DNA from 2 places in the Micrococcus sp. 093350064-1 genome. Region 2 is predicted to be linked to the other one. Evidence: predicted binding sites of a transcription regulator. Region 2 holds the regulator's gene; the other holds the start of a gene.

Region 1 (15,027 bases), 240 kb from region 2:
GGAGCGCACCAAGGGCATCGTCCTGATCAACCCGAACAACCCCACCGGCGCGGTCTACTCCCGCGCCGTGCTGCAGGGCATCGTGGACGTGGCCCGCCGCCACAACCTCGTCCTCATGGCGGACGAGATCTACGAGAAGATCACCTACGACGGCGCCCGCCACATCAACGCCGCCGGCCTGTCCGACGACGTGCTCACCCTGACGTTCTCCGGCCTGTCCAAGGCGTACCGGGTGGCGGGCTACCGCTCCGGCTGGGTGGCCGTGTCCGGGCCGAAACACCGGGCCGCCGACTTCCTCGAGGGCCTGACCCTGCTGGCCAACATGCGGATGTGCGCCAACGTGCCCGCGCAGCACGCCATCCAGGTGGCACTGGGCGGCTACCAGTCCATCAACGACCTCGTCCTGCCCGGCGGCCGGCTGCTCGAGCAGCGCAACCTCGCCCAGGACCGCCTGAACGCCATCCCCGGCGTGTCCGTGCAGCCGGCCCACGGCGCCCTCTACCTGTTCCCGCGGCTGGACCCGGAGGTCTACGCGATCGACGACGACGAGGCGTTCGTCATCGAGCTGCTGCGGGCGAAGAAGATCCTCGTCTCGCACGGCGGGGCGTTCAACTACCCGCACAGCGACCACTTCCGGCTCGTCACGCTGCCCAGCGTGAAGGACCTGAGCGTGGCCCTGGACCGCCTCGAGGACTTCCTCGAGGACTGGAGGGAGCGCCATGGCTGACACCCCGGCCGCCGAGGCGGGCCGACCCGCCCGCCCCACCGACGACGGCGTCTTCGGCGCCCCCGCCCGGGAGCTGTTCGCCGCCCGCCGCGGGGACGAGGTCCGGGGCCCGGCCGACGTCGACGCCGCCGCGACGCCCGGCTACGGCGGGGACAAGGCGAAGGGCAAGAAGGACCTGGCCGCGCGCGGCGCGGTGCTCGCCGACCTGCAGGAGCTGCTGTTCGCCCAGTCGGTGCGCCACGCGCCCGTGGGGGAGGTGCCGTCCCTGCTGGTGATCCTGCAGGGCATGGACACCGCCGGCAAGGGCGGGATCATGCGCCACGTGATCGGGGCGATGGATCCGCTGGGCGTCCACGTGCACGCGTTCAAGGCGCCGACCCCGGAGGAGCGCGCCCACGACTTCCTGTGGCGCATCCGACCGCACCTCCCGCGGCCCGGCCTGGTCTCCGTGTTCGACCGGTCGCACTACGAGGATGTGCTCGTGCACCGCGTGCGCGGGCTCTCCCCTCTGGCCGAGGTGGAGGAGCGCTACGGGGCCATCCGCGAGTTCGAGGCGGCCGTGCGCGCCGCGGGGACACGGATCGTCAAGGTGATGCTGCGGATCTCGCCGGAGGAGCAGGCCAAGCGCCTGCTGGCCCGCCTGGACGACCCCACGAAGCACTGGAAGTTCAGCGAGAGCGATCTCGATGACCGCGCGTACTGGGACCAGTACATGGACGCGTACCGGATCGCGATCGAGCGGACGGACACCGAGGACGCGCCGTGGTTCATCGTGCCGGCGGACCGCAAGTGGTTCGCGCGGCTGGCGGTGCAGCAGCTGATCATCGAGACCCTGCAGGGGATGGGGCTGGACTGGCCGAAGGCCGACTTCGACGTCGCGGCCGCCCGCCGTCGCCTGCTGGCGGGCTGAGCGCCGCCGTCGTCGCGCTGGGCGGGCAGTGGTGGCCGGACCTTGCCGAGCACGGGGCCGCGGTGAGTCGATGTACGGACACCGGGCGCCGCAGAGGCGCTCCGGATCCGATCCGAAAGGTGGACCCATGACTGAGAACGCCAACCAGAATGCCCCGCTGACCGGCAAGACCGTCGCGTTCCTCGCGACCAACGGCGTCGAGCAGGTCGAGCTGACCTCCCCGTGGGAGGCCGTGATCGCCGCGGGTGCGACCCCCGTGCTCGTCTCCTCGAAGTCCGGCACCATCACCGCGATGAAGTCCGACTGGGAGCACGGCGAGTCCTTCGAGGTGAACACGACGGTGAAGGACGCCAAGGCCGAGGACTTCCACGGCCTCGTGATGCCGGGTGGCACCCTGAACGCGGACACCCTGCGCATCGACAAGGACGTCCAGGCGTTCGTGCGTGCCTTCTTCGAGCAGCACAAGCCGGTGGCGGCCATCTGCCACGCCCCGTGGACCCTGATCGAGGCCGGCGTCGTGGACGGTCGCCGTCTGACCAGCTACGCGTCCCTGGAGTCTGACCTGAAGAACGCGGGCGCCCAGTGGGTGGACGAGGAGGTCGTCGTGGACAACGGGCTGACCACCTCGCGCACCCCGGACGACCTCGACGCCTTCAACGCCAAGCTCGTGGAGGAGCTGGGCGAGGGCAAGCACGAGGACCAGACCGCCTGACCGACGTCGGGAGCAAGCCGCGTGGGGGCGGGGGCCGATGGCCCCCGCCCCCGCCGTTTCCCGAACGAAAGCACCGCGGAGGCCGCCGTTTCCCGAACGAAAGTGGGGGGCGGGGTCAGTCGGCGTCGGGGGCGGCCTCGCCGCGCACCTGGTCGAGGCGGGCGCGGGCGCCGTCGAGCCAGGCCTGGCAGCGGTCGGCCAGCGCCTCCCCGCGCTCCCATAGGGCCAGGGACTCCTTGAGACCGGCGCCACCGGCCTCCAGCCTCCCCACGGTCTCCACCAACTCGGCGCGCGCCTGCTCGTAGCTCATCCGGGCCACGTCCGAGACGTCCGCGGAGGTGAAGCCCTCCACACCGCTGGGGCGGCCCGCGTCCTGCGTCTGCTCCATGCCCTGTTCACTCATGCCTGTCGTGTCCTCTCGTGGGATGGGGTCGGGGTGGTCCGATGCGTCGCGACGACGTCCGCGGCGATCCGCCCGGCCGCCACGAGGATGTCGAGCCGGTCGTCCGGGGCGACCTGGTCCGCGTCGCGCACGACCTGTCCGGCGTGCTGGACCACGGCGTAGCCGCGGTCGAGAGTGCGCTGCGGGGACAGGGCGCGGACGCGGGCGCGCAGCTGCGTGAGGGCGTCCTCCTCGCGGACGAGCCGGTGGCCCAGGGCGGACCGGCCGCGCTCGCGCCACCGGTCCGTCTCCTCCTGCCGCGTGTCCACCATCACGTGCGGGCGGGCCAGCACGGGCCGGGAGCGCAGGGCCGCGAGCCCCTCGGCCTCGGCGCGCACGCGGCGCTCGACGGCCGAGGCCAGCCGCAGGCGCGCGTCGGCGAGTCCCGCGGCCTCCTGGGCCGCGTCCGGCACGATCCGCTTGGCCGCGTCCGTGGGCGTGGAGGCGCGCAGGTCAGCGACGTCGTCGAGGACCGGGCGGTCCGCCTCGTGGCCGATCGCCGACACGACGGGCGTGCGCGCCGCCGCCACGGCGCGCACCAGTGCCTCGTCCGAGAAGGGGAGCACGACCTCCTCGAGCGCGCCGCCGCCGCGGGCGATGACGATGACGTCCACGGCCGGGTCGGCGTCGAGTTCGGCGAGCGCGGCGGCCACCTGCCGCGGGGCCTCGGCGCCCTGCACGGCGACCTCACGGATCTCGAACTCGGCGGCGGGCCAGCGCAGCAGGGTGTTGCGCAGCACGTCCTTCTTCGCGTCCGAGTCACGGCCGGTGATGAGCCCGATCCGGCGGGGGAGCAGGGGCAGCGGCCGTTTGCGCGCGGGGGAGGTCAGCCCCTCCTCGGCGAGGGCCCGGCGCAGCAGCTCCACGCGGGCCAGCAGATCGCCGAGGCCGACCGGGCGCATCTCCTGCACGTTCATGGACAGGCGCCCGGCCTTGAGCCAGAAGTTCGGCTTCACGCGCGCCACCACGCGGGAGCCCTGCTGGACGGTCCCGTCCAGGGTCATGGCGACGTTCCGCCAGGCGGTGAGCGGCAGGGAGACCTCCTCCTCGAGGTCCCGCATGGTCATGTAGACGTTGCCGCGGTTGTTCTTGAACTCGATCAGCTGGCCCTCGATCCACGTGGCGGGGGCGCGCTCGATGTGGGCCTTGAGGTTCTCGGAGAGCCGGCGCAGGGGCCACGGCCGCTCGGCGGAGGTCTCGCCCGCGCGGGCGGGTGCCGAGACGGGCACGTCCGACGCCGCCGAGGCGCCCTCGGTCACGGGCTGGTCCATCCCGGTCCCTCCTGTCCGCGCCCGGTCCGCCCGGGCACGGGCCCACCGTACCGCCCTCGCCGGACGCGCAAGACGGCGCCCCGGTGTCCCCCGAGGCCGCCGCCGACCCGGTCGGGGCGCTCAGACCGGGGAACCTCCGGCCAGGATCGGTACGCTCGACGGGGTCGGAACGGAACGGAAAGGACCCCATGCGCACCACCCTCAGCCTCCTCGTCGCGGCCCTGGCGGGCCTGCTGGCGGTGCTCGCGACGGCCGGCGCCCTCGTCGACGAGGCGACGCACCGCCCGGAGCTGCTGCGCGGGGTGACGGAGCAGGTCGCCGTGGACCCCGAGGTCCGCGCCGCCGTGCCGGGGGTGATCGACGACGTCGTGCACGACGCCGTCCCCGAGCAGGTGCCGGACCCGCTGGCCCAGGCGGCCGAGGACCTGCTGCGCCCGCTGGCCCAGCGCGTGGCGGACGACCCGCAGGTGGTGCAGGGCTGGTCCGACACCGCTGACGAGGCCCGGCGCGCCTGGCTCGCCCAGCTCGAGGACCCGCAGGGCGCGGACGAGCCCGGCTCGGGCGCGGACGTGACCATCCCGTTCGGTCCCGTCGCACAGTCCGGGATCACCGCCGCCCTGGGCGACATCGAACGTGACCTGCGCGAGGACCGGTTCGACCTGCCCGGGCAGGCGCTGCTGGAGACGATCGCGGGCGCGGACGTCGGCGACTGGGCCGCGGACACGCTGCTGGCACCCCTGTACGACCGCGCCGCGGACCTGCGGGACAGCACCGCGCTGCGCATGGACGCGCGCATCGACGCCCTGGCCGGCACGGATCGGGCCACCGTGCACCGCTGGGTGGACGCCTCCGCGCACTGGCGTTGGGCTGCCGCCGCCTCCGTGCTGGCGCTCGTGGGCGCCCTGCTGCTCGCCCCCCGAGGGCGGCGGGGCCTCGCCGTGGCCGTGGCGGGTGCGGTCGCCCTGGCCGGCGGACTGATCGGCGGCGCCCGCCTGGGTCCGGACGCGGTCCACCTCACGGCACCCGAGGGGGCCTCCCCCGGGGTGGCCGCGTTCGTCCAGCAGATGGAGGAGGCCGCCCGCCCGGCGTTCGCGGCCGCCGTCGCCCCCTACCCCCAGACCCTGACCACCCTGGGCTGGATCGTGCTGGCCGCGGGCCTGCTGCTGGCCCTGGCCGAGCTGTGGGTCGCTCGGCGTGGCCGGGTCCGTGCCGCCCGGGCGGACGGTCCCCCCGCGGTGGGCCGCTCCCACACCGCCGCCGACGTCACGTCGCGCTGAGCCCGCGGCGAAGCCCGGGCCCGGTCTGCGTCCCGGCCGATAGCATGGAGGGCATGTCCGCTCCCTCCGTCTCCGCCCGTCCGTCCGCCGTCGGCCTCGGGATGCCGCAGGTCCCGCGCGTTCGTCGTTCCCGTGAGGAGGTGGAGGCGGCCGCGCCCGTGTCCGGTGAGAAGCGCGTGCTGCTGGCCGCCCCCCGTGGCTACTGCGCCGGCGTGGACCGTGCCGTCGTCGCCGTCGAGAAGGCCCTCGAGCACCACGGCGCCCCCGTGTACGTGCGCAAGGAGATCGTCCACAACCGGCACGTCGTGGACACCCTGACCGAGCGCGGCGTGGTGTTCGTTGACGAGCTGGACGAGGTGCCCGAGGGCGCCCTGACCGTGTTCTCCGCGCACGGCGTGTCCCCGGCCGTCGTCGAGGAGGCCGCCCAGCGCAACCTGCGCACCATCGACGCCACGTGCCCGCTCGTGACCAAGGTGCACCGCGAGGCCGTGCGCTTCGCCAAGCAGGACAAGCGGATCCTGTTGATCGGCCACGACGGCCACGAGGAGGTCGAGGGCACGTTCGGCGAGGCGCCCGAGCACACCACGGTGATCAACGACGTCGCCGAGGCCCGCACCGTCCAGGTGGAGGACCCGGACAACCTGATCTGGCTCTCCCAGACCACGCTCTCCGTGGACGAGACCCTCGAGATCGTCTCCGTGCTGCGCGAGCGGTTCCCGAACCTGCAGGACCCGCCCTCGGACGACATCTGCTACGCCACCTCCAACCGGCAGGCGGCCATCAAGTCGATCTCGCCGGAGTGCGACCTGGTGATCATCGTGGGCTCGGCGAACTCCTCGAACTCGGTGCGCCTCAAGGAGGTGGCCGCGGAGTACGGGGCCTCCCGCGCCGAGCGCGTGGACTTCGCCAACCAGGTGGACGAGTCCTGGTTCGAGGGCGTGGCCACCGTGGGCCTGTCCTCGGGCGCGTCCGTGCCCGAGGTGCTGGTCCAGGAGGTGCTCGCGCTGCTGGCCGAGTACGGCTACGGGCAGGTGGACGAGGTGGTGACCGCCGAGGAAGACATCATCTTCTCCCTGCCCAAGGAGCTGCGCGCCGAGATGAAGCGCGTGGGCGACGACGGGCGCGCCCTCGGCGGACGCCGCCGCGCCGCCGAGGCCTGAGCGCGCCCCTCGTCTCCTCGCTGAGGCCCGCAGACTCGCCGTCACGACGCCGGCGAAGCGGCGAGTCTGCGGGCCTCGGCGTGCCCGGGCCTCAGCGTGCCGGGCCGGCGGGTGGTCAGGACTCAGAGTCCGAAGACCCAGACGAGCAGGGTCATCGACGCGATGGAGATGAGCACGGCGGCGATGATGTTCAGCCACACGCCGCCCTTCACCATCTGGCCGATGGTCACATAGCCGGAGCCGTACGCGATGGCGTTCGGCGGGGTGGCCACGGGCAGCATGAACGCGCAGGTCGCGGCGAGGGCGACGGGCGCGGCCAGCATGAGCGGGGCGACGCCGGTGCCCAGGGCCACGCCGGAGGCGACCGGCAGGAACGTGGCCGCGGTGGCCGTGTTCGAGGTCATCTCGGTCAGTAGCAGGATGCCGACGGAGGCGATCACCACGAGCACCCACACGGGGATGTCACCGAAGCCCTTGACCTGCTCACCGAGCCACGTGGACAGGCCCGACTTGGAGAACTGACCGGACAGGGCCAGGCCGCCGCCGAACAGCAGGAGCACGCCCCACGGCAGGTCCTTCGCGGCCTCCCAGTCGAGGAGGCGCACGCCGCGCCCGGCCCCGCCACCGGCCGGCAGGAGGAACAGGATGAGTCCGACGACGATGGCGATGGCCGCGTCCGAGAGCAGCGGGGACTCCAGGTCCAGGACGTATTCGGAGATCAGCGGCACGGTGATCCAGGCCAGCGCGGCGAGGACGAAGACGGCGAGGACCTTGGCCTCGGGGGCGCTCATGCGGCCGAGGCGGGCCAGCTCGGTGGCGATCAGGTCGCGGCCGCCGGGGACCTCGTCGATCTCCGGGCGGAACAGCACGCGGGTGAGCAGGAACCAGCACGCGAAGAGCAGCACGACGGCGATCGGCACGCCGACCAGCATCCACTGGCCGAAGCCGATCTGCACGCCGTGCTCGGCGGCCATGTGGCCCGCGAGCAGGGTGTTGGGCGGGGTGCCGATGATGGTGCCGAGCGAGCCGATGGACGCGGCGTACGCGATGCCGAGCATGAGCGCGGTGCCGAAGTTCGACTTCGTGAGGGAGCGGATCTCGGCCTGCGTGGGGGCCTCGCCGGCCGCGGATGCGGGCGCGGCGGGGCGGTCGACCTGGTCCGCTCCCTCGTCCGCAGTCAGGGCGCCGTCCGTGCCGTAGCGCTGGACGAGCACGAGGATGGACACGCCGATGGGGAGCATCATCACGGCGGTGGCGGTGTTGGACACCCACATGGAGATGAACCCGGTGGCGATCATGAAGCCCAGGATGAGATTCACGGTCCTGGCGCCCATGAACTTCAGGACGCCGAGCGCGATGCGCCGGTGCAGGTTCCAGCGCTGCATGGCCAGGGCGAGCATGAAGCCGCCCATGAACAGGAAGATGATGTTGTTGCCGTAGCTCGCGCCGACGGCGTCGAAGGTGATGCCGCCGTCGGACTCCTCGGCGGGCACGCCGAGCGGGAAGACGACGAGCGGCAGCAGGGCGGTGGCGGGGATGGGCAGGGCCTCGGTCATCCACCACACGGCCATGAGCACCGCGGTGGCGGCGACGAGGCGGGGCCAGACGCCGAGGTCGCCCGGCATCAGCAGGAACAGGGCGACGGCGAGCAGGGGGCCGACCACGAGGCCGATGATGCGCTTGACGTTCTCGCCGCCGGGCAGCGGCTCGTCACGCATGCCCGGGGAGAGCTCGTGTTCGAACTCCTGGGCGGCCGCTCGGGGGTCGAAGCGGGAGACGTGCTCGTTGACGTTGCTCGGCGGGGGGAGTGGGCGGGACTCCATGGGGCCTCCTCTTCAGGTCAGGCCCTTGGCGCGGCCTGGCAATTCTCTGTGAGTTTCACGGTAGCAAGTGGCCCGGGACACGGAAAGACGACGTCGGGGCCGCGACGGCCCACCCGCCCGGCCCCCGTGCGGCCCCGCTCACGCCTCCCGCGCCGACTCCGCCCGACGACGGCGCAGCTCGTCCTCCTCCACGCCCGCGACCAGTTCCGGGGCGGCCAGGGGCCGGGGCGCGGACTCGAGCGTGCGGATGTCCGGCGTGGGGGCCAGGCCCGGGTCGGCGTCGCGGAGGCGCCGGGCGGCGGGGAGCACGCGCGACTCGACGCTGCCGACGAGCTGGTTGTAGCGGTCCACGGCGGTCTTGAGGGAGCCGCCCATGCGGTCCAGGTGAGTGCCGAGCGTGCCGAGACGCTCGTAGAGGTCCTTCGCGCTGGCCACCACGGTGTGGGCGTTCTCGGCCAGGGTGTCCTGCCGCCACGCGTAGGCCACGGACTTCAGGGCGGTCAGGAGGGAGACGGGGGCGACGAGCGCGACGTTCCGGGAGAACGCGTGGTCCAGCAGCCCGGGGTCCGCGTCCAGCGCCGCGGCCAGGAGCGACTCGGCGGGCAGGAAGCACAGGACCAGCTCGGGGGAGTGCTCGAGGCCGTCCCAGTAGGACTTCGCGGAGAGCTGGTCCACGTGGCGGCGCACGGCCGCGGCGTGCTGGGCGGCCAGCGCCTGGCGCCGCTCGTACGCCTCCTCGCCGGGCTCGTCCGCGAGGGCCTCGGCGGCCAGCGCGTCCCCGATGGGGGCCTTGGCGTCCACGGCCATGGCCTTGCCGCCGGGCAGGGACACCACGAGGTCCGGGCGGAGGCGCTCGCCGTCCCTGCCGGACAGCGTGGCCTGCTCCGTGAAGTCCACGTGGTGGAGCATGCCCGCCGCCTCGACGACCCGCCGCAGCTGCGCCTCGCCCCAGTGGCCCCGCGCGGAAGTGGACTTGAGCGTGGCCATGAGCGACGTGGTCTGGTTCAGCAGGTCCCGGTCGGTGGCTGCGGCGGCGCGGAGCTGCTCCCCGAGCCGGCCGAACTGGGACGCCCGATCCCGTTCCAGCACGCTCACCTGCTCCTGGAGCGCCGCCAGCCGCTGGCCCAGCGGCGCGAGCGTGGACATCACCTGGGACTCCGCGCGTTGGCGTTCGGCGTCCTCGGCGCGCGCGGCCGTGAGCGCACGCTGCTCCGCCCGGGCGGCCGCGAGCGCCTCTCGCGCCCCCTGGTGCTCGGTGCGCAGCGCGGCCAGCTCGGCCTGGGCCCGGCGGGCCTCCTCACCGCCGTCGGCCGCCCGGCGCCACATGAGCCACGCGCCCAGCAGGGCGCCCAGCACGAGTCCGAGGGTGAGGGCGAGCAGCAGGCTGAGGATCTCCATGACCCCACCCTCGCAGGCTGCACGGACACGGTAGGCCGCGGCGCGCCGTCGTCGTGGCGGGCGGCTCAGCCGAAGAGCGGGTTGGGGCCGTTGGCCACGACCTGCGGGTCGCCGTCGACGCGGGCGGCGATGCCCGCCGCGGCCACGCCGGGCAGGTACGGGAAGACCATGCGGGTCGAGGCCAGGGCGGCGGCGTCGAAGGCCTCCACCGCGACGGCCGGGCGGGGTCCGTCCGCCGTCTCGATCTCGCCGTCGAACACGGCCACCGCCCGCGTGGGGCGAGGGCTGATCTTCGCGACCGTGGCGGCCGCCTGCTCGGGCTGGAGGTCCGGGTGCTCCCACATGCCGCGCTGGCCGTCGGCCGTGACGGCGAGGATTGTGGGGGCGAACACGGGCTGCCGGCCGAGCGTGTTGAACACGTGCTCCACCGCGAGGCTGATCAGCGGCAGCAGCTCGCCGCCGGGAGGCGTGGGGGTCGGTCCGGTGGGCGTCGGGGTGCTCATGGGGCCGAGGCTACCGGCCCTGTCCGACGGCGCCCACCCGCGCCTAGCGTGAACCCATGCAGCTCACCATCGCCCCCGGGGACATCACGGCCACGCACGCGGACGCCGTCGTCAACGCCGCCAACTCCACCCTGCTCGGCGGCGGAGGCGTGGACGGCGCCATCCACCGGCGTGGCGGTCCCGAGATCCTGGCCGAGTGCCGCCGCCTGCGCGAGACCGACCTGCCGGAGGGGCTGCCCGCCGGCCAGGCCGTGGCGACGACGGCGGGGCGCCTGCCCGCGCGCTGGGTCATCCACACGGTGGGCCCGGTGTGGGCCAAGACGATCGACAAGTCCGACACCCTCGCCTCGTGCTACCGCGAGTCCCTGAAGGTGGCGGCCGGGCTCGGCGCCCGGACGGTCGCGTTCCCGGCGATCTCCGCGGGGATCTACGGCTGGCCCATGGAGGACGCGGCGCGGATTGCCGTCGAGACCTGCCACGCGATGGCGGACGAGGTGGGCGACACCGTGGACGAGGTGCTGTTCGTGCCGTACGGCGAGACGGCGGAGGCCGCGTTCCGTGCGGCGCTCGGGCACCTCGAGGCCCCCCAGACCACCGATGACGAAGGAGACACCGGACGATGACCATGCGTTTCTGGACCAGGACCGTCGCCGTGACTGCGGCGAGTCTGCTCGCGCTCACCGGCTGCGCGACGGGAGGGGAAGAGGCGGCGACGTCGTCCTCCCACGGCGGGCACGCGGGCCACGCGATGGACGGCGGCCCCGCCCCCGAGGGCATCGAGCCCGCCGCGGACCCGGCCCACCCCGTGGGCACCGAGGTCACCCTCATGGCGGACCACATGCCCGGGATGGAGGGGGCCGCCGCCACCGTCGTGGGCGCGTACGAGACCACCGCCTACTCCGTGGACTACCGGCCGACGACGGGCGGGCCCGAGGTGACGGACCACAAGTGGGTCGTCCAGGAGGAGCTGGAGGACGCGGGCGCCGAACGCCTGCCCGACGGCGCGGCGGTCACCCTCGCGGCTGACCACATGCCGGGCATGCAGGGTGCGGAGGGCACGGTGCACTCCTCGACGGATGAGACCGTCTACATGGTGGACTACGAGTCCGACGGCATGCGGATGAGGAACCACAAGTGGGTGGTGGAGAGCGAGATCGCCTCGGCGGGCTGACCCCGGGCCGGGAGGGTCCTGACCGCCCGCCTGGAAGTTGATCGAACTTCACGTAGATTTCTGGAATAGGCTCGCCGGGCGTGCTGTTGTAGTGGTCAGACGCCGCGGTGTCAGCGGCGCCCACCCGAATCCCGAGGAGAGTGAACCGACATGGCCCGTCCTATCGATCCGTTCCGTGAGATGGAGCGCCTGGTGAACGGTCTGACGCCCCGCGCGACCGGCACCGTGTCCATGCCCATGAACCTGTACCGCGAGGGCGACGTCTTCGTCGCCGAGGTCGAGCTGCCCGGCGTCGACCCGGCCTCCATCGACGTGGACGTGGAGGAGCGCACCCTCACCGTCCGCGCCGAGCGCAAGGAGGACCCGGCCCGCGAGGACCGACGCTGGCTCACCCGTGAGCGTTCCGCCGGCACCTTCGCCCGCCAGCTCACCCTGGGCGAGGGCCTCGCCCTCGACCGCATCCAGGCCGACTACAGCGACGGCGTCCTGACCCTCACCATCCCGGTGGCGGAGCAGGCCAAGCCCCGCAAGATCTCCGTCACCCACGGCGGTGCTGCCCCCGTGGCCGGGCAGACCGTGGAGGGCGAGACCGCCGAGACCACCGGCGAGTGACCGGCCTCTGACGGAGCCGCGCGCGGCCGGCGTGACCGGCGCGCGGTCCGTCCCCCGAACGCAGATGCGGCGGGCCCCCCACCGGGGGCCCGCCGCATCTGCGTGGCGGTCAGGCGCGATCGGCCAGGATCAGCTGCGCCGCCTTCTCACCGATCATGACGCACGTGATGTTGGGGTTCACGGTCACGTGCTCGGGCATCACGGAGGCGTCGGCCACGCGCAGACCCGTCACGCCCTTGACGCGCAGGCGGGCGTCCAGGGGGCTCATGGCGTCGTCGTCGGCGCCCATGCGCACCGAGCCCACCGGGTGGTACACGGTGTTGTGGGTGCGGCGCACGTAGTCGGCGATCTCCTCGTCCGTCTGCGCCTGCTCGCCCGGGGCCAGCTCGCGCCCCGCCCACGCCGCCATGGCCGGCTGGGAGACGATCTCCCGGGCCAGTCGGATGCCGGCCACCGCGACGGCCATGTCATGGCCCTCCGGGTCGGTGAAGTAGCGCGGGTCCACGGCCGGCTTGTCCCGGTAGTCGTTGAAGCGCAGGCGCACGGTGCCGCGGGACTTGGCGTCGGGAGGGCCCGGCGGCCCTGCGGTCTCGGCTGTCGTCCTCTGGTCGGCAGACACGGGTGTGCTTACTGTCGACGGGGTCTGGGCGGCCCGTCCACCCTACGGATCGGTCATCTGGACGGGGATGCGTGCTGGGCGGTGCGGGTCTCTGGGTTCCGTGGGCACGCCGGGCTGGGGCTGGGGCTGCCGGGCCCCGTGGCCGCCGGGCCTCTGGGTTCCGTGGGCAGAAAAGCAAGGGTTTCTGCCCCCGGAAGCGAAAACCCTGCCGGTTCTGCCCCCGGAACAGGGGAGAGCGCGCTTTCTGCCCACGGAGCGGGCGGGGCTGCCGGTTCTGCCCACGGAACGGGGCCGGTGCGGGACGCCTCCGCCGCGGCGGGCCCGCCGGTAGACTGCCGGACTGTGGCTTTGACTATCGGATTCGTGGGACTGCCCAACGTGGGCAAGTCGACCCTGTTCAACGCGCTGACGCGCCAGACCGTGCTCGCGGCGAACTACCCGTTCGCGACGATCGAGCCGAACGTGGGCGTGGTGAACCTGCCGGACGAGCGGCTGCCCCAGCTGGCCGAGATCTTCGGCTCCGAGCGCATCCTGCCGGCCACGGTGTCCTTCGTGGACATCGCCGGCATCGTGAAGGGCGCCTCGGAGGGGGAGGGCCTGGGCAATCAGTTCCTGGCCAACATCCGTGAGGCCCACGCGATCGCCCAGGTGGTGCGCGCGTTCGACGACGGCGACGTCGTCCACGTGGACGGCAAGGTGGACCCGGCCTCGGACATGGAGACCATCAACACCGAGCTGATCATCGCGGACATGCAGACCGTGGAGAAGGCGATCCCGCGCGTCGAGAAGGAGGTCAAGGGCAAGAAGAAGGAGCCCGCCGACCTCGAGGCGCTCAAGGCCGCGCTCGCGGTGCTGGAGCGGGGCGAGACGATCTTCGCGGCGAAGGACAAGGACAAGCTGGACATGGACCGGCTGCGCGAGCTGAGCCTGCTCACCGCCAAGCCGTTCATCTACGTGTTCAACTCGGACGAGGGTGTGCTGGGGGACGAGGCCAAGCAGCAGGAGCTGCGCGATCTGGTGGCCCCCGCCGACGCCGTGTTCCTGGACGCCAAGCTCGAGTCCGACCTCGTGGAGCTCTCCGAGGAGGAGGCCGCCGAGATGCTGGAGATGGCCGGGCAGGACGAGTCCGGGCTGGACCAGCTGGCCCGCGTGGGCTTCTCCACCCTCGGCCTGCAGACCTACCTGACGGCCGGGCCGAAGGAGACGCGCGCGTGGACCATCCCCGTCGGCGCGACCGCTCCGGAGGCCGCCGGCGTGATCCACACCGACTTCCAGCGTGGCTTCATCAAGGCGGAGATCGTGAGTTTTGATGACCTGATCGCCGCCGGGTCGATGGCCGATGCCAAAGCCGCCGGCAAGGTGCGCATGGAGGGCAAGGACTACGTCATGAAGGACGGCGACGTGGTGGAGTTCCGGTTCAACGTGTGATTCGTTGAAATCATGCGGTTTTTGGCGCCGTTAGTCTGTGGCATGACGCAGAATTATGGCGAGCCTATGGCAGTCGTGTCGTAGCGGTGGATGCCCTCACTGGCTGGTTCTGGTGGGGGCTTCGTCGTCTGTGGGACGTATGCACGTAACGTATATGTGGCACCCTCGGTCATGCCGCGTGAGCGGTCATGTGGTTCATGATCAGCTCGCACTCCACCGGGGCTAATCGGCCTACACTCATGACCTAAACGTAGCGCCCGTTGCGTCCTGACCCCGGAACGAAACCCGGGGCGCTGGAGGCACCTCGGCAACGGCCTTCACATGCGCGGGGCACACCACCTTTTCATGCGGGGATTGTCCCACGGTATCCCTGCAAATCAGTCTGCATGAGCCGCACCAGTGGCCAATCGACGAACTGATTTTAGACCCCATGCCCGCTTACGCGGTGTGACCAAGAATGTCACCTTTACGTGCATCAGTTCCAGGCGCGCCTCCAGTACCCTTGCGGGGTGAACGGCCGAGCATCACTTTTGTCGACATCTACACACCCCTACGCAGACACTCCGCGAGCAAACAATTCCGCCTGCTCGATCACCAGCTCGATTGCCTTAGCTTCCGCATCAGGCGGGTAGTCGTACTTGGCGAGGATGCGGCGTACCTTTGAGCGCATCGCAGCCAGCACAGACTCCTTCAGGTTCCAGTCGATCGTTGCTGATTGCCTGACAGACGTCACGAGCTCTTGAGCGATCGCCTTGAGTGTCTCGTCGCCCAGCTCCATCACCGCAGAGTCGTTCTGCACTACCGCGTCATAGAAAGCGACCTCATCTTCGCGCAGTCCGAGCTCCTCGTGCCGTTTCTGAGCGTCGCGCATCTGCTTCGCAAGTTTCACCAATTCCGCGATGATCTCAGCGGTCGTCAACGACCGGTTCGTATAGCGGTTCACGGTCTCTTCGAGCATCTCCGAGTACTTGCGC
Region 2 (15,027 bases):
CGAGCGCGTCCACGCGCACGACCACAATCGGGACAAGGACCCCGCCCTCGTCCGACGGGAGCCGGTCTCCTTCGTCCGACGCGGTGCGCGCCTGAACGCGGGGCGGCAGGCCGTGTGGGACCGCCAGGCGGAGCGGGTCCTCGTGGACGTGCCCCGCGGCCGCGGCGCCACCTCGGTGGACGCCCAGGCCCGACTGGACTGGGCCGGGGTGTTCGGGCGCGAGGCCCCCCTGCTGGTGGACATCGGCTCCGGGCTGGGCGAGTCCACGGCGCAGGCCGCCGCCGACCGGCCGGACTGGAACGTGCTCGCCGTCGAGGTCTACGTGCCCGGCCTGGCCGCGCTCATGACGCGCGTGGAGCAGCAGGGCCTGGAGAACGTCCGCGCCGTGGAGGCCAACGCCCCCGAGCTGCTGGACGCCCTGCTCACGCCCGGCTCCGTCTCCGAGGTGTGGGTGTTCTTCCCGGACCCGTGGCACAAGAAGCGGCACCACAAGCGCCGCCTGGTCTCCCCCGCCTTCGCGGACCGCGTGGCGCGGGTGCTCGCCCCCGGCGGGGTGCTGCGGCTGGCGACGGACTGGTCGGGCTACGCCGTGCAGATGCGCGAGGTGCTCGAGGCGCACCCGGAGTTCGAGAACCTCTTCCCCGGGCGCGCCGCAGGCGAGGACTCCCCGCTCACGCGGGTGCGCCGCGAGGGCAGGGAGACCGAGGTGGGTGCCCAGCCGCTGCCCGCGGGCTGGGAGCGCGCGGCCGAGGAGGAGCGCCCGCTGCGGGCCGGCCTGGGTGAGGCGCGGGCCGGCGCGGCGGCCGCGGACCCCGTGGACCACGAGGGCGGCTGGGCGCCCCGGTTCGAGGGTCGACCGATCACGAGCTTCGAGGCGAAGTCCCAGCGGGCCGGACGCCTTGTGTTCGACCTGGCGTACCGCCGCCGCTGAGCACGGGGCCCGACGGGGCCGCTCAGGCCGGGGCGACCGGCCCGGCCGGGTCGGCGCCGTCCGGGACGGGCGGCAGCGGCAGGCCGGCGGTCACCCGCGCGGTCGCCGCGAGCGTCACGGACCCGGCGTCCCGGTAGCCCCTCGGGGCGTCCCCGGGGGCCGTCGGCGACCAGCGGGCCGTGTGGTGGCCGCGGACGCCGGCCCCCGCCAGGCCGGGCCGCGGGGCCACCGGCAGCACGGCGGCGTCCGTCCAGTCCCGACGACGGCCCACCGCACGGCCGACCCGGGCGAGGAGGTCGCCCGGGGCCAGGGCGCGGAACACCCGTCCGGACCGCAGGCCGAGGTGCGCGGCCCGGGCTGCCAGGGCGGCGGGCAGGCCGACCGCGCCCGAGACCACGAGGGCCTCGACGGGACGCTCGGCCGGCCACGGGGCCTCGGCGTCGTCGGGCTGCAGGCCCCGGTCCGCGAGCAGGCGCAGGGCGTGCGCGGCCACCAGCGAGCCGTACGAGTGGGCCTCCATGGCCCCGTGCACGGCGGTCCCGCGGGCGCGCAGGGCCGGGGCGGCGGCGTCGTCCTCCCCCGGCCCGTGGCGCATGAACTCCCACCAGGCCCGCACATCCGCGGCGAGCATCGCGCCGCCGCGCCGGCCGGGGCCGTCGAGCACCACCCGCCAGGGTGTGGGCGCGGGGTAGCCGAGCCACGCGATGACGACCGGGCGGGGTGCGCCGGCGGCGCGCTGGGCGGCGGCGAGGTGGGCGGCCTCCCGGGCCGTCCCCCACATGGCCGTCTGGGGGCGGATGCCCATGCCGGAGACGAGCCAGGTCAGGTGGGTGGCGGTCGCGGGGTCTCCCGCGGCGACCACCGCGCGCGGACCGTCCGGGCCGTCGAGGACGTAGTCCAGCAGATGCCGGGCGGGCAGGTGCGGGTCCATGCCCTCCGGCTTGAGGGCGTGGACGATCCCGTCCAGGGCGCTGCGGGCCCGCCGGCCCAGGCCGTCGCGCCGGGCCATGTCGGCGCGCAGCCGCTCCCGGACGCGGGACCGTGCGGCCACCCCGAACGACGCCCGGCTCAGTCCTGCTCGGGCTGCCACGTGAGCACCCGTCGGGGGCGGGCGCCGCCGGAGGGCAGCATCCGCAGGACACCCGGGGAGGCCTGGCCCGCGGCGTCGGCCTCGGTCCGTGCCGCGGCCTGGCGGCGGGCGGCCATCCGGTCGGCGTACCGGGCCGAGACGTCGCCGCCGGAGCCCACGGTGAAGACGCGGGCCAGGCGGGAGGCGTGGTGGAGGCGGTCCACCTGGGCCGCCAGCTCGACCACGGTGTCCTGCAGCTGCTCGACCTCGCGCTGCAGCGCGATCACGCGGCGGATGCCCTCCAGCGAGATGCCCTCGCGGCTCAGGGCCTGCACGGTCTGCAGCCGCTCGACATCGGCCAGGGAGTAGCGGCGTTGCCGTCCGCCCTGGCGGGCGGGGACCACGAGGCCGAGCCGGTCGTACTGGCGCAGGGTCTGCGGGTGCATGTCCGCCATCTCGGCGGCCACGGAGATCACGAAGACGGGGGCGTTCCGGTCAAGACCCGGCTCGCGGCCCCGGTCCGCGCGGGCGGCGCCGTCGCGGGCGCTCACCAGGCGGCCTTCCGGGCCAGCTCCCGCCGCGGATCGTCGCCGGCCAGGGCGGACTGCAGGGCCTCGATGGCGGCGCGGGCGTCGTCGTCGAGCTCGGTGGGCACGGTGACGTGCAGCTCCACGAGCAGGTCACCCGTCGTCGTCCCGCGCTCGACACCGCGGCCCTTCAGGCGCAGCACGCGGCCGGACTGGGAGCCCGCCGGCACCTTCACCTTCACGGGGCGCTCCAGCGTGGGCACCTCGATCGTGGCGCCGAGGGCGGCCTCGGGGAAGGTGACGGGCACGGTGATGCGCAGGTCGTCCCCGTCCCGGTGGAAGAACTCGTGCTCGCGCACGTGCACGGTGACCAGCAGGTCGCCGCGGCCGGCCGCACCGGGCGAGCCCTTGCCGCGGGCCCGGACCTTCTGGCCGTCGCGGATGCCCTTCGGGATCTTCACCTCGATCGTCTCGCCGTCCGGGGCGCGCAGGGACACCGTGGTGCCCTGGATCGAACCGCGGAAGGAGATCGTGGTGGTGGCGGTGCGGTCCGCGCCCTTCGTGGGGCGCGGCCGCGGGTAGCCGGCGTCGCCGAAGCCGCCGGTCTGGCCGGCGGCGCCGCCGAACATCCCGCTGAACAGGTCCGACAGGTCGGGCCCGGACTGCGTGGTGCGGGGGCCGCCCCCGCCGCCGAACATGCCGCCGAAGACGTCCTCGAAGCCGCCGCCGCCGGCACCGCCCGGGGCGGAGAACCGGGCGCCGCCGCCCATCGCACGGATCGCGTCGTACTCCTGGCGCTCCTGGGGGTCACTCAGGACGGCGTACGCCTCCGAGATCTCCTTGAACTTCTTCTCGGCCGCCTCGTCCCCGGGGTTCTGGTCCGGGTGGTGGGTGCGGGCGAGCTTGCGGTAGGCCTTCTTCACGTCCGATTCGGAGGCGTCCTTGGACACCCCCAGGGTCGCGTAGAAGTCCTTGTCCATCCAATCCTGCGAGGCCATGGTGCCTCCTCTCGTGTGCATCGGTCAGGGGGGGTCGGCCGGCGGCGGGGTGGGCCGCCGGCCGACGGGGTCACTCGTCTCCGGCGGAGACCATCACCTGGGCGGCGCGCAGCACGCGGCCGTCCCGGAGATAGCCGTTGCGGAAGACCTGGACCACGTGGTCCGCGGGCACCTCTGCGTGCGGCTGGCGCATCACGGCCTCGTGCACGGCCGGGTCGAACTCGACGCCGGCCAGCGCCTCCTGGTCGTGGCGCTCGAGGCCGAGGCCGGCCAGGGCGGTGTCGAGCTTGGTCGCGATCGCGGCGAACGGACCGTCCGTCAGGTCGCCGGCGGCGCGGGCGGCGTCGATGTCGTCGAGCACCGGCAGCAGCGCGGTGACGGCCTTGACCACACCGGCGTCCCTGGCCAGGTCGCGGTCGCGGTCCACGCGACGCTTGTAGTTCACGAACTCGGCCTGCAGCCGGCGCAGGTCGGTCTCGAGCTCGGCCTCGCGGTCCGAGGCCGCGGGCTGCGGCGCCTCGGTCCCGGCCTGCGCGCCGGCCTCGTCGAGGATGCGCTCGGCCTGGGCGAGGGCGTCGCCGTCCTCGGCCTGCTCGGCCGCGCTCTCGGCGGAGACCCGGGGCTCACCGGTCTCGGGGTCGATGCGGCGACGGTCGTTGAACACGATGGGCTCCTCCTCGGAGCCGCGCTCGGCATCGGAGGAGCCGTGCGGACGCTGCTGGTCGGCGCTCATGGTGTGTCCTTTCGAAGCGGGTGGGCGCGGCGGGTCCGCCGCGCGGGGGGGTGGTGCGGGAAGGCCGGCGGGCCGGCCCGGCAGGGGCGCTGCCGGGCCGGCCCGCCGGCGTCGTGGGCCTCCGGGCGGGGCGGGCGTGGACGCCCGCCCCGGCACCGGGGTGTCATGCCTTCTTCTCGTCGTCCTCGTCGACCACCTCGGCGTCGACGATGTCCTCGTCGTCGTCCTGCGGGGCGGCGGACTCGGCGCCGGCGTCGGCCGACTCCGCGCCCTGCTGGGCGTAGAGGGCCTCGCCGATCTTGACCTGGGAGGCCTGGAGCTTCTCGAACGCGGCGGCGACCTCGTCGTCGTTGTCCTGCTTCTCCAGGGCGGCCTTCAGGGCGTCGACGTCGGCCTGCACCTCGGTCTTGACGTCCTCGGGCAGCTTGTCCGCGTTGTCCTGCAGGAGCTTGTCCACGGAGTACGCGGACTGCTCCGCCTGGTTGCGGCGGTCGGCGGCCTCACGGCGCTTCCTGTCCTCGTCCGCGTGGGCCTCGGCGTCCTTGACCATGCGGTCGATGTCCTCCTTGGACAGCGAGGAGCCGCCCGTGATGGTCATCGACTGCTCGGTGCCGGTGCCCTTGTCCTTCGCGGAGACGTGCACGATGCCGTTCGCGTCGATGTCGAAGGTGACCTCGATCTGGGGCATGCCGCGCGGGGCCGGGGCGATGCCGGTCAGCTCGAAGGTGCCCAGCGCCTTGTTGTCCCGGGTGAACTCGCGCTCGCCCTGGAAGACCTGGATGGACACGGAGGGCTGGTTGTCCTCGGCCGTGGTGAACGTCTCGGAGCGCTTGGTCGGGATGGCCGTGTTGCGCTCGATGAGCTTGGCCATCACACCGCCCTTGGTCTCGATGCCCAGCGACAGCGGGGTCACGTCGATCAGGAGCACGTCCTTGCGCTCGCCGGCGAGCACGCCGGCCTGCACCGCGGCGCCGATGGCGACGACCTCGTCCGGGTTCACGCTCTTGTTGGGCTCCTTGCCGCCGGTCAGCTCCTTCACCAGGTCGGAGACGGCGGGCATGCGGGTCGAGCCGCCGACGAGGACCACGTGGTCGATGTCGGAGACCTTGACGCCGGCCTCCTTGATGACGTCCTCGAACGGCTTGCGGGTGCGCTCGAGCAGGTCCTTGGTGAGGTCCTGGAACTTGGCGCGGGAGAGGTGCTCGTCCAGGTGCACCGGGCCCTCGGGGGTCACGGACAGGTACTGCAGCGAGATGTTGGTGGAGGTGGCCGAGGAGAGCTCCTTCTTGGCCTGCTCCGCTGCCTCCTTCAGACGCTGCAGGGCGATCTTGTCCTTGGACAGGTCCGCGCCCTTGGACTTGGCCTGCTGGAGCAGCCAGTCCACGATCCGCTGGTCCCAGTCGTCGCCGCCGAGGCGGTTGTCGCCGGCGGTGGCGCGCACCTGGATGGTGGCGAAGTCGTCCTCGTCCTTGGCGACCTCGAGCAGGGACACGTCGAAGGTGCCGCCGCCCAGGTCGAAGACCAGGATGAGCTCGTCCTCCTTGCCCTTCTCCAGGCCGTAGGCCAGGGCGGCCGCGGTGGGCTCGTTGATGATACGGGTGACGTTCAGGCCCGCGATCTCGCCGGCCTCCTTGGTGGCCTGGCGCTCGGCGTCGTTGAAGTAGGCGGGCACGGTGATCACCGCGTCGGTGACCTTCTCACCCAGGTACTCCTCGGCGTCGTGCTTGAGCTTCATCAGCGTGCGGGCCGAGATCTCCTGCGGGGTGTACTTCTTGCCGTCCACCTCGGTGGTCCAGTCGGTGCCCATGTGGCGCTTGACGGACGCGAAGGTGCGCTCGGGGTTGTTGACGGCCTGGCGCTTGGCGACCTCGCCGACCAGGACGTCCCCGCCCTTGGAGAACGCGACGACGGACGGGGTGGTGCGGGCGCCCTCGGCGTTCGCGATGACGACCGGGTCGCCACCCTCGAGGGCGGCGACAACGGAGTTGGTGGTGCCGAGGTCGATGCCGACTGCACGGGACATGATGGGGTCCTTCCTGTCTGACGGTGAAGCGGGGGCCGGACCCGCGGGCCGGGGCACCGGCGCCGCAGGGAATTGAGCCTTCATGACTCAGGTTGCCACCGGGGCGGTGGACTGTCAAGTGAACCTGAGTCGACTTCACTCACTTCTGCTTCTGCGAGGGTCAACGCGGGCCGTCCGCGATCCATTCCCGGGGCCCGGGTCCATCCCTGATCCGTCCCGGTGCAGGCGCCGGGCCCTGGAAGCGCGCGGGTCTCGCGCGGTTGAATGGCGGAACACGGGGCGTCGCCGACGGCGCGCCCGTCCCGACGGAGAAGGAGCACCACCATGGCCGAGAAGAACGCCGCCGAGTACACCGTCCCGGGCCTGTCCCTGAGCACGGGCCGCCGCACCGCCGAGATCCTCCAGGGTCGCCTGCACGCCCTCAACGACCTGCAGCTCACCCTGAAGCACGCCCACTGGAACGTCGTGGGTCCGGGCTTCATCGGCGTACACGAGATGCTCGACCCACAGATCGAGCTGGTCCGCGCGATGGTGGACGTCGTCGCCGAGCGCATCGCCACCCTCGGCGTCTCCCCCGCCGGCACCCCGGGCGCCCTCGTGGCCGCCCGCACGTGGGACGACTACACGCTGGGCCGCGCGACGACCCTGGAGCACCTGGCCGCGCTGGACCTCGTCTACGACGGCGTCGTGACGGATCACCGCGCCGCGATCGACGCCACCGAGGACCTCGACCCGGTCACCCAGGACATCCTCATCGACCAGGTGGCCCAGCTCGAGCTGTTCCAGTGGTTCATGCGCTCCTTCCTGACCACGGACGACGGCCGCCTGAGCAGCGCGGGTGCGGCCACGGAGGCCGCCGCCGCGGGCCGGGTGAAGGACGACCAGGCCGCGCCCGCCCCGCAGGGCGCTCGCACGAAGAAGTCGGCTGCCAAGAAGGCCACGGCCTCGAACGCGAAGAAGTCGAAGAAGAAGTGACCGCGCGCCCCTGAGGCGCCCGCGTGCACGGAGGGCCCGACCGCACCGCCGGTCGGGCCCTCTGTCGCCGTCCGGGCTCAGGCGGCCCGCGCCGGCCACCAGACGCGCGGGCCGATGTCCCGGACGAGCGCGGGGATCAGCAGCGTGCGCACCACCAGTGTGTCCAGCAGCACGCCGAACGCGACGATGAATGCCAACTGCACCATGAACATCAGCGGGATCACCGCGAGCGCGGCGAAGGTGGCCGCCAGCACGACGCCGGCCGAGGTGATGACCCCGCCCGTGACGGTGAGGGCGCGCAGCACGCCCGCCCGCGTGCCGTGCCGCGGGGTCTCCTCCCGCGCCCGGGTCATCAGGAAGATCGTGTAGTCGATCCCGAGCGCCACGAGGAAGACGAAGCCGTACAGCGGCACGGTGGGGTCGGCGTCCTCGAAGCCGAACACGTGCCGGAACACGAGGGCCGAGACGCCCAGGGCCGCACCGAAGCTGACCACGAGCAGCACGGGTGCCAGGAGCGAGCGCAGCAGCACCGCGAGGATGACCAGCAGCATCGCGAGGATCAGCGGGATGACGACCCGCAGGTCGCGCTGCGTGGTGACGTTCGTGTCCAGCGCCTGGGCCGCCGGGCCGCCCACGAGGATCTCGCCCGAGGTGGGGAGGTCCGCGAGCCGGTCGCGCAGGCGGGCCACGGTCTGCTGCGCGGCGAGGGACTCGCCCGGGTCCGCCAGGGTGGCCGAGACCAGCACGCGGCCGTCCACCACGCGGGGCTGCGGCTCCGGCGCGGACGCGGCGCCCGTCCCGCCCTCCGCCTCGAGCGCGCCCGGGGGCGGGCCCGCGGCGGTCTCGGGGGCGTCCGTGGTGACCTCGGCCTCGGCCACGCCGGGGTCCTCCGCGACGGCGGCGAGCACCGCCTCCGCGTCCCCGGCCGGGGCGAGGATCTGGGCGGGGGCGCCGGCGCCGGCGTCGAAGTGCTCGCTCAGCAGGGCCTGGGCCTGCCGGGCGTCGGAGTCGCCGAGCAGCACGTCCTCCTGGGCGACGCCGTCCGCGCGCAGCTGCAGCAGACCGCCGCAGAGGGCGAGGAGCACGACCGTCGTGGCGACCCAGACGAGACGGGGCCGGCGCGCGACGACGGCGCCCACCCGCGTCCACACCCCGTGGTCCTCCTCGAGGCCGGCGACGGGCCGGCCCACGCCGTCGCGCGGCGGGGTGAAGGCCCGGCCCCGGGCGGCGCGGCGCTCCGCGCGACGGCGCGCGCGCTCGGGGGACGGGATCGTCGGCCAGAAGGCGGCACGCCCGGTCAGCCGCAGCAGCGCCGGCAGCAGGGTCAGGGCGGCGAGCCACGCGAACGCCACACCCGTGGCGGCCACGGGGCCGAGGGAACGCGTCGAGTTGAGGTCCGAGGCCATCAGGATCAGCAGGGCGAGGGCCACGGTCGAGGCGGACGCGGTGATCGCGCCGAAGGACCCGCGCACGGCGGCCCGCAGCGCCTCCCCGACGTCCGCCCGGACCAGCAGCTCCTCGCGGTGCCGGGCCACGAGCAGGAGGCAGTAGTCCGTGGCCGCCCCGATCACGAGGATCGAGAGGATGCCCTGGGCCTGGCCGTTGAGCTGGATCCAGCCCGCCAGGGCCATCCCGTAGACGGCCCCGATCGCGCCGCAGAGCGCGGCCACGGCCGTCAGCAGCACGAGGACCGGCAGCAGGACGGAGCGGTAGACCGCCACGAGGATCACGAACACCACGACGAGCGCCACGAGCAGCAGCAGCCCGTCGATCCCCGCGAACGCGTCGCCCAGTTCCGCGACCAGGCCCGCCGGACCGCCCACGTGCCACTCGGTGTCCGCGGCCACGGTGCCGGCGAGGGCGGGGTCGGCGGCCGCCGGGTCCGCCACGACCTCCCGCAGGTCGGCCACCACGTCGGCCACGGGCCGCTCGGCCCCGGCCGAGGAGTCGACGAAGGCCAGGAACTGGACCGCCGCGGCGTCGTCGGAGGGGATCGGGCCGGCGACGTCGGTCACGCCCGGCACCTCGCCCAGCCGGCCCGCGAGGTCCGCGAGCGCGGGGAAGGCGGCCGCGGGGTCCGCGGTGTTCGCCGGGCCCACGACGACGGCGGGCACGGCCTCGCCGTCCTGGAACGCCGCCGCCTCCTGTCCCGCGCGGGTGGACTCGGCCGACGCCGGCAGGAAGGTGGCCTGGTCGTTCGAGGAGACGTCGCCGATCTTGCCGAACACGGGGCCGCCCAGGCCGAGCACGGCGAGCCAGACCACGGTGAGCGCCGCGGCCAGGCCCAGCCGCAGCCCCCGAGGGGGACGCCCCGTGGCGGCGGGGGTGCGGAAGGCGGAGAGGTCGGGCGGGGTGGGCATGCCTCCGAGCGTAGGGGGTGGTTCGATGATCAAACAACCATGGGGGCTGGCTAGACTCCCGGCCATGACCACGCAGCCCCCCTCCGCCCCCGCGGAGCACCTCGCCGTGGTCCACGCGCTGCGCGTCTTCAGCGAGAGCGCGGAGCACGCCGTCGACGAGGCCGGCCGCGGCGTCGGCCTGCACCGCACGGACCTCAGAGCCCTGGCGCTCCTGATGGCCCGCGCGGCGGCCGGTGAGCCCGTCACGGCCTCGGACCTCGGCGCCCACCTGCACCTCACCCGGGCCTCGGCCACCGCCCTCGTGGACCGCCTGGCCGCCGCGGGCCACGTCCGCCGCCGCCGGGACGAGGGCGACCGGCGGCGCGTGCTGGTGGAGCACACGGACACGGCCCGCCGCGACGGACAGCGCGCGTTCGAACCGATGTCCCAGCGGCTGAGCGCCGCCCTCGAGGGATTCTCCGCCGCGGAGCTGCGGGCTGCGGTGCGGGTGCTCGAGGCGGCCACCGCCGCACTGACGGACCCCGCCCCGGAGGACCCGTGACTCGACCGGCGCTCATCGGCCTCGACGGCCGCTCGGGGTCGGGCAAGACCGTCCTCGCCGCCGCGCTCGCGGCCCGGATCGCACCGTTCGCGCGCGTCGAGGTGATCGAGATCGAGTCCATGTACCGGGGCTGGGACGGGCTGGCCGCGGCGGTGGGCGACGACGGCCCCTACCCGGCCGTCGTGCGCGCGCTGCGGGAGGGCGGCACGGCGACCTGGACCACATGGGACTGGCACCGTGCCGCCCCCGGTCCGCCGCGGGGGACCGCGCCGGCCGACGTCGTGGTGTGCGAGGGCGTGGGCGCGCTCAGCACCGCCGCCCGGCCGCTGCTCGACCTGGCGGTGTGGCTCGAGCTCGAGACCCCCGCGCGGCGCACGCGGGCGCTGGCCCGGGACGGTGAGACCTTCGCCCCGCACTGGGACCGCTGGGCCGCACAGGAGGAGGACTACCTGGCCCGGCACGCCCCGCGCGCCGCGGCGGACCTGATCCTGCGTCTGCCCTCCGCCTGACGGCGGCGGTGCCCGGGGCCGGGGGCGTCGGGGTCTGCGTGCGGGCCGGTCGGGCGCCCGCGCCGGGACCGGAGCGGTTCGCTCCGCTTAGGTGTAGCATCGGAGGCGGCGCGCCGCGTCCGGCCGCGTCCCACCCCAGCGCACGGAGACCTCACCCTTCCCATGGCGACACTGCTCTACCGTCTCGGCCTCGGCGCCGCCCGCCGCCCCCTCCTCGTGATCCTCGCCTGGGTGCTCGCCCTGGCCCTCGCCGTCGGCGGGTTCCTCGCCTTCGGCGGCACGCTCTCCTCCACCGTCACCATCCCCGGCACCCCCACCGCCCAGGTCACGGACCGTCTCAAGGAGGAGTTCCCCGAAGCCTCCCGCGGCAGGGGCCAGGTCGTGTTCACCACCGAGGACGGCTCCCCCCTGACCGACGCCCAGCGCGAGCAGATCACCGCCCTGCTGGACGACGTCGCCGAGCAGCCGGCCGTGGAGGGCGTCGTGAACCCGTTCGAGGCCCAGGCCCAGCAGGACGACGCCCGCACCCGGCTGGACGAGGGCCGCACCGAGCTGGCCGACGGCGAGCAGCGCCTCGCGGACGGACGCCAGGAGATCGAGGACGGCCGGGCCGAGCTCGAGCGTCGCACGGCCGAGGCCGACGCGGGCGAGCAGCGCCTGGCCGAGGCCGCCGCCCAGCTGGAGGAGGGGCAGGCGAAGCTCGACGCCGCGCGCGCCGACCTCGAGGAGCGTGGCCTGGACGCCCTGCCGGCCGAGGCCCTGGCCCCGCTCCGGGAGGCCGAGCAGCAGGTGGCCGAAGGCCAGGAGCAGCTCGACGCCGGCCGCGCCGAGCTCGAGGAGCAGGCGGAGCGCCTCGAGGCCGGGCAGGCCAAGCTCGACGCACAGCGTCAGGAGCTCGAGGCCGCGCAGGCCGAGCTCGACGCCCGGTGGGCCGAGCTCGAGGCCGGGCAGGCCGAGCTCGACGCCCGGGCCGAGCAGCTGGCCGCGGGCCGCACCGAGCTCGAGCAGGCCCGGGACGCCGCACTGGCCGAGGCCGAGGCCGCCGGCATCCCGGCGGAGCAGGTCACCGAGCAGTTCGCCGACCAGGAGGCGCAGCTCGCCGCCGCCGAGGCACAGCTGGCGGCCGGTCAGGACCAGGCCGACGCCGCCCGCGCCCAGCTGGAGGCCGCCCAGGCCGAGGCCGACGCGGGCGCCGAACAGCTCGCGGCCGCCCAGGCCGAGGCCGACGACGGCGCCGCCCGACTCGCCGCCGGCCGGCAGCAGCTGCAGGAGTCCGAGGCCGAGCTCGAGGCCGGCCGCGAGCAGGTGGCCGCGGGACGGCAGCAGGCCCTGGACGCGGCCGAGGCCGAGCTCGACGCGCAGCAGCAGAAGATCGACGAGGGCCGGGCCGAGTACGAGCGCGGCGTCGCCGAGCTCGAGGACGGCCGGGCCCAGCTGGCCGCCGGCGCGGAGCGCCTGGACCAGGCCGAGGCGGACCTCGCCGACGGCCGCGCCGAGCTGGACGACGGCCGCGTCGAGGCCGAGCGCGGCGAGCGCACCCTGGCCCTCGCGGAGGACTTCCGCACCGTGTCCGAGGACGGCAGCACCGCCGTCGGGATCGTCACCTTCACCACGCCGACCCTGGACGTCACCGCCGAGGACAAGGAGGCGGTCACCGGCGCCCTCACCGGCGCGGACATCGACGGCGTCGCCGTGCATCCCTCCCAGGAGCTCAACGCCACCGCGCCCTCCCTGCTCGGCCCGGGCGAGGTCGTGGGCCTCGTGGTCGCCGCGATCGTGCTGGTGGTCATGCTCGGCACCCTCGTGGGCGCGGGTCTGCCGCTGGTCAACGCGCTGGTGGGCGTGGGCGTGGGCGCCGCCGGGGCGCTCGCGTTCTCCTCCGCCGTGGAGATGATCTCCGTGACCCCGGTGCTCGGGGTGATGCTGGGCCTGGCCGTGGGCATCGACTACGCGCTGTTCATCGTCAACCGGCACCGCCAGGAGCTGCGTCGCGGCACGGGCCTGCACGAGTCGATCGCGCTGGCCAACGGCACCTCCGGCAACGCCGTGGTGTTTGCCGGCATCACCGTGATCGTCGCCCTCGTGGGCCTGAACGTCACCGGCATCCCGTTCCTGGGCCTGATGGGCACCGTGGGCGCGGTCTGCGTGGCCGTGGCCGTGCTGGTGGCCGTCACCCTGACCCCGGCCCTGCTCTCCCTGGCCGGGATGCGGATCCTCTCGAAGAAGGAGCGGGCCCGCCTCGCCGACGAGGGTCCCGCCTCCGTCGCCGAGGGCTCCGCCGCCGTGCGCCGCGCCGGGCGCCGCTCGACCATGTCCACCCCGGCCGCGATCGCCTCGGCCCTGGCGGCCGTCGCCCTGCTGGTGCTCGTGGCCCTGCCGGTCGGCTCGATGCGCCTGGGCCTGCCGGACGGCGGGTCCGAGCCGGAGGGCTCCGACTCGCAGGTTGCGTACGAGCTCACCGCCGAGAAGTTCGGCGAGGGCTACAACGGCCCGCTCGTGGTGACCGTGGACCTGCCCGCCGGCCTGGACGAGGGGCGCGCCACGGACGCCCAGCTCGACGTCGGCGAGCAGCTCGCCGGCCTCGAGCACGCGCACGCCGTGGTGCCCGCGGGCTTCAACGAGGACCGCACCGTCACCATGTTCCAGGTGCTGCCCGAGGAGGGCCCGAACGCCGTCTCCACCGAGGAGCTGGTGCGCGACCTGCGCGCCACCGAGCCGGCCGGCGAGGCCTCCAACCTCGGCGTGGCCGGCATGACCAGCGGGTTCATCGACGTCTCGGAGAAGCTCTCCGACGCCCTGCCCCTCTACCTGGGCGTGGTGGTGGGCCTGTCCCTGCTGATCATGGTGCTGGTGTTCCGCTCGATCCTGGTGCCGCTGATCGCCACCGGCGGGTTCGTGCTCTCCATGTTCGCCGCCATGGGCGGCGTGGTGGCCATCTACCAGTGGGGCTGGCTCGGCTCGGTGTTCGGGGTCCACAACCCCGGCCCCGTGCTCAGCTTCCTGCCGACCATCATGATCGGCGTGCTGTTCGGCCTGGCCATGGACTACCAGCTGTTCATCGCCTCCGGCATGCGCGAGGCCTACGCCCACGGCCTGCCCGCCCGCCAGGCCGTGCTGACCGGCCTGCGCTCGGGCCGGGCCGTCGTGATCGCCGCGGCGATCATCATGATCTCCGTGTTCGGCGGGTTCATCTTCGCCCACGACGCGATGATCCGCCCGATGGGCTTCGGCCTGGCCTTCGGCGTGCTGCTGGACGCGTTCGTGGTGCGCCTGCTCCTGATGCCGGCGCTGATGCACCTGCTCGGCGAGAAGGCGTGGTGGCTGCCGCGCTGGCTCGACCGGATCATGCCGGACGTGGACGTGGAGGGCGCCCAGCTCGAGCGCGCCCACGCCCCGGCGCAGCCCTCCGTCCCCGCCCCGGACGGCGGCGCCCACCGGGCCTGACCGCCCCCGACTGATGCCCGCCCCCGGCCCCGATCGGCCGGGGGCGGGCGTCTATCCTGGGCGGATGCGTCCCACCGCCTTCTCCCCCGCCGCCGGCTCGCCCGTCCTCGTCCTGCTCGAGACGGACGCGGACGGCGCCCCCGCCCCGCGGCTCGCGGACCCGGCCGTCCCGCACCTGAGCGTCACGGACCAGGGGGTCACGCGCGGCGACGGCATCTTCGAGACGGCGCTCGCCGTCGCCGACGGGCTCGGGACCCTGCGCATGCGCAAGCTCGGAGCCCACCTCGGCCGGCTGGCCGCGTCCGCCGCCGCCCTGCAGCTGGCCGCCCCCGAGGCGGCGGCGTGGGAGGCCGCCGTCGCGCTCGGCCTGCGGGCGTTCACCGAGGCCAACGACGTCGCGCCCGGGGACCGTCTCGCCGTGCGCCTGACCGTCACCCGCGGCCCGGACGCGGCTCCCGGCGCGGTGCCCACGCCCACCGCGTGGGCGCTGCTGAGCCCGGCCCCGGCGATCCAGGACGAGGAGCGGCAGCGGGGGCTGCGGGTGCTGCTGCTGGACCGCGGCATCGACTCGCAGGCCCCCGAGCGCTCCCCGTGGCTGCTCACCGGCGCGAAGACCCTCTCCTACGCCGTGAACATGGCCGCCCTGCGCTACGCCCGCGCGCACGGCGCCGACGACGTCGTCTTCACCAGCGCGGACGGCTACCTGCTCGAGGGCCCCACCTCCACGGTGCTGATCGTGCGCACCGGGGAGGACGGCGTCCGCCGCCTCCTCACCCCGCTGCGCCAGAAGGGCATCCTCGCCGGCACGTCGCAGGCCGTGATCTTCGCGGCCGCCCACGCGGACGGCTGGGAGCTCGGCTACGGCCCGCTCGTCCCGGCGGACCTCCAGGGCGCCGAGGGCGTCTGGCTCGTCTCCT

What was found. The regulator HspR, encoded in region 2, represses chaperone genes until heat shock. The targets are predictions, from matches to a motif close to AAGTTGAGTCNNNNNGACTCAACTT.
Region 1: a site for HspR is predicted at 11,429-11,453, ahead of ACUW6W_RS03660 (Hsp20/alpha crystallin family protein). Genes of this name have one in related genera too.

The regions. Positions count from the first base shown of each region.
Region 1 is NZ_JBSEYU010000002.1:320,316-335,342, forward strand. Features, by position in the region: gene ACUW6W_RS03600 (pyridoxal phosphate-dependent aminotransferase) at 1-727, shown strand, start outside; gene ACUW6W_RS03605 (PPK2 family polyphosphate kinase) at 720-1,637, shown strand; gene ACUW6W_RS03610 (type 1 glutamine amidotransferase domain-containing protein) at 1,765-2,349, shown strand; gene ACUW6W_RS03615 (exodeoxyribonuclease VII small subunit) at 2,465-2,752, opposite strand; gene xseA (exodeoxyribonuclease VII large subunit) at 2,749-4,062, opposite strand; gene ACUW6W_RS03625 (hypothetical protein) at 4,251-5,339, shown strand; gene ACUW6W_RS03630 (4-hydroxy-3-methylbut-2-enyl diphosphate reductase) at 5,393-6,499, shown strand; gene ACUW6W_RS03635 (SLC13 family permease) at 6,622-8,322, opposite strand; gene ACUW6W_RS03640 (DNA recombination protein RmuC) at 8,461-9,720, opposite strand; gene ACUW6W_RS03645 (hypothetical protein) at 9,786-10,223, opposite strand; gene ACUW6W_RS03650 (O-acetyl-ADP-ribose deacetylase) at 10,280-10,846, shown strand; gene ACUW6W_RS03655 (YdhK family protein) at 10,843-11,394, shown strand; gene ACUW6W_RS03660 (Hsp20/alpha crystallin family protein) at 11,545-12,006, shown strand; partial or broken gene ACUW6W_RS03665 (GMC oxidoreductase) at 12,116-12,568, opposite strand; gene ychF (redox-regulated ATPase YchF) at 12,968-14,053, shown strand; gene ACUW6W_RS03675 (type I restriction endonuclease subunit R) at 14,604-15,027, opposite strand, start outside.
Region 2 is NZ_JBSEYU010000002.1:80,019-95,045, reverse strand. Features, by position in the region: gene trmB (tRNA (guanosine(46)-N7)-methyltransferase TrmB) at 1-931, shown strand, start outside; gene ACUW6W_RS02485 (alpha/beta hydrolase) at 954-2,021, opposite strand; gene ACUW6W_RS02480 (heat shock protein transcriptional repressor HspR) at 2,000-2,551, opposite strand; gene ACUW6W_RS02475 (DnaJ C-terminal domain-containing protein) at 2,548-3,525, opposite strand; gene ACUW6W_RS02470 (nucleotide exchange factor GrpE) at 3,596-4,258, opposite strand; gene dnaK (molecular chaperone DnaK) at 4,422-6,281, opposite strand; gene ACUW6W_RS02460 (Dps family protein) at 6,606-7,256, shown strand; gene ACUW6W_RS02455 (MMPL family transporter) at 7,334-9,616, opposite strand; gene ACUW6W_RS02450 (MarR family winged helix-turn-helix transcriptional regulator) at 9,681-10,157, shown strand; gene ACUW6W_RS02445 (nucleoside/nucleotide kinase family protein) at 10,154-10,666, shown strand; gene ACUW6W_RS02440 (MMPL family transporter) at 10,829-14,110, shown strand; gene ACUW6W_RS02435 (aminotransferase class IV) at 14,175-15,027, shown strand, end outside.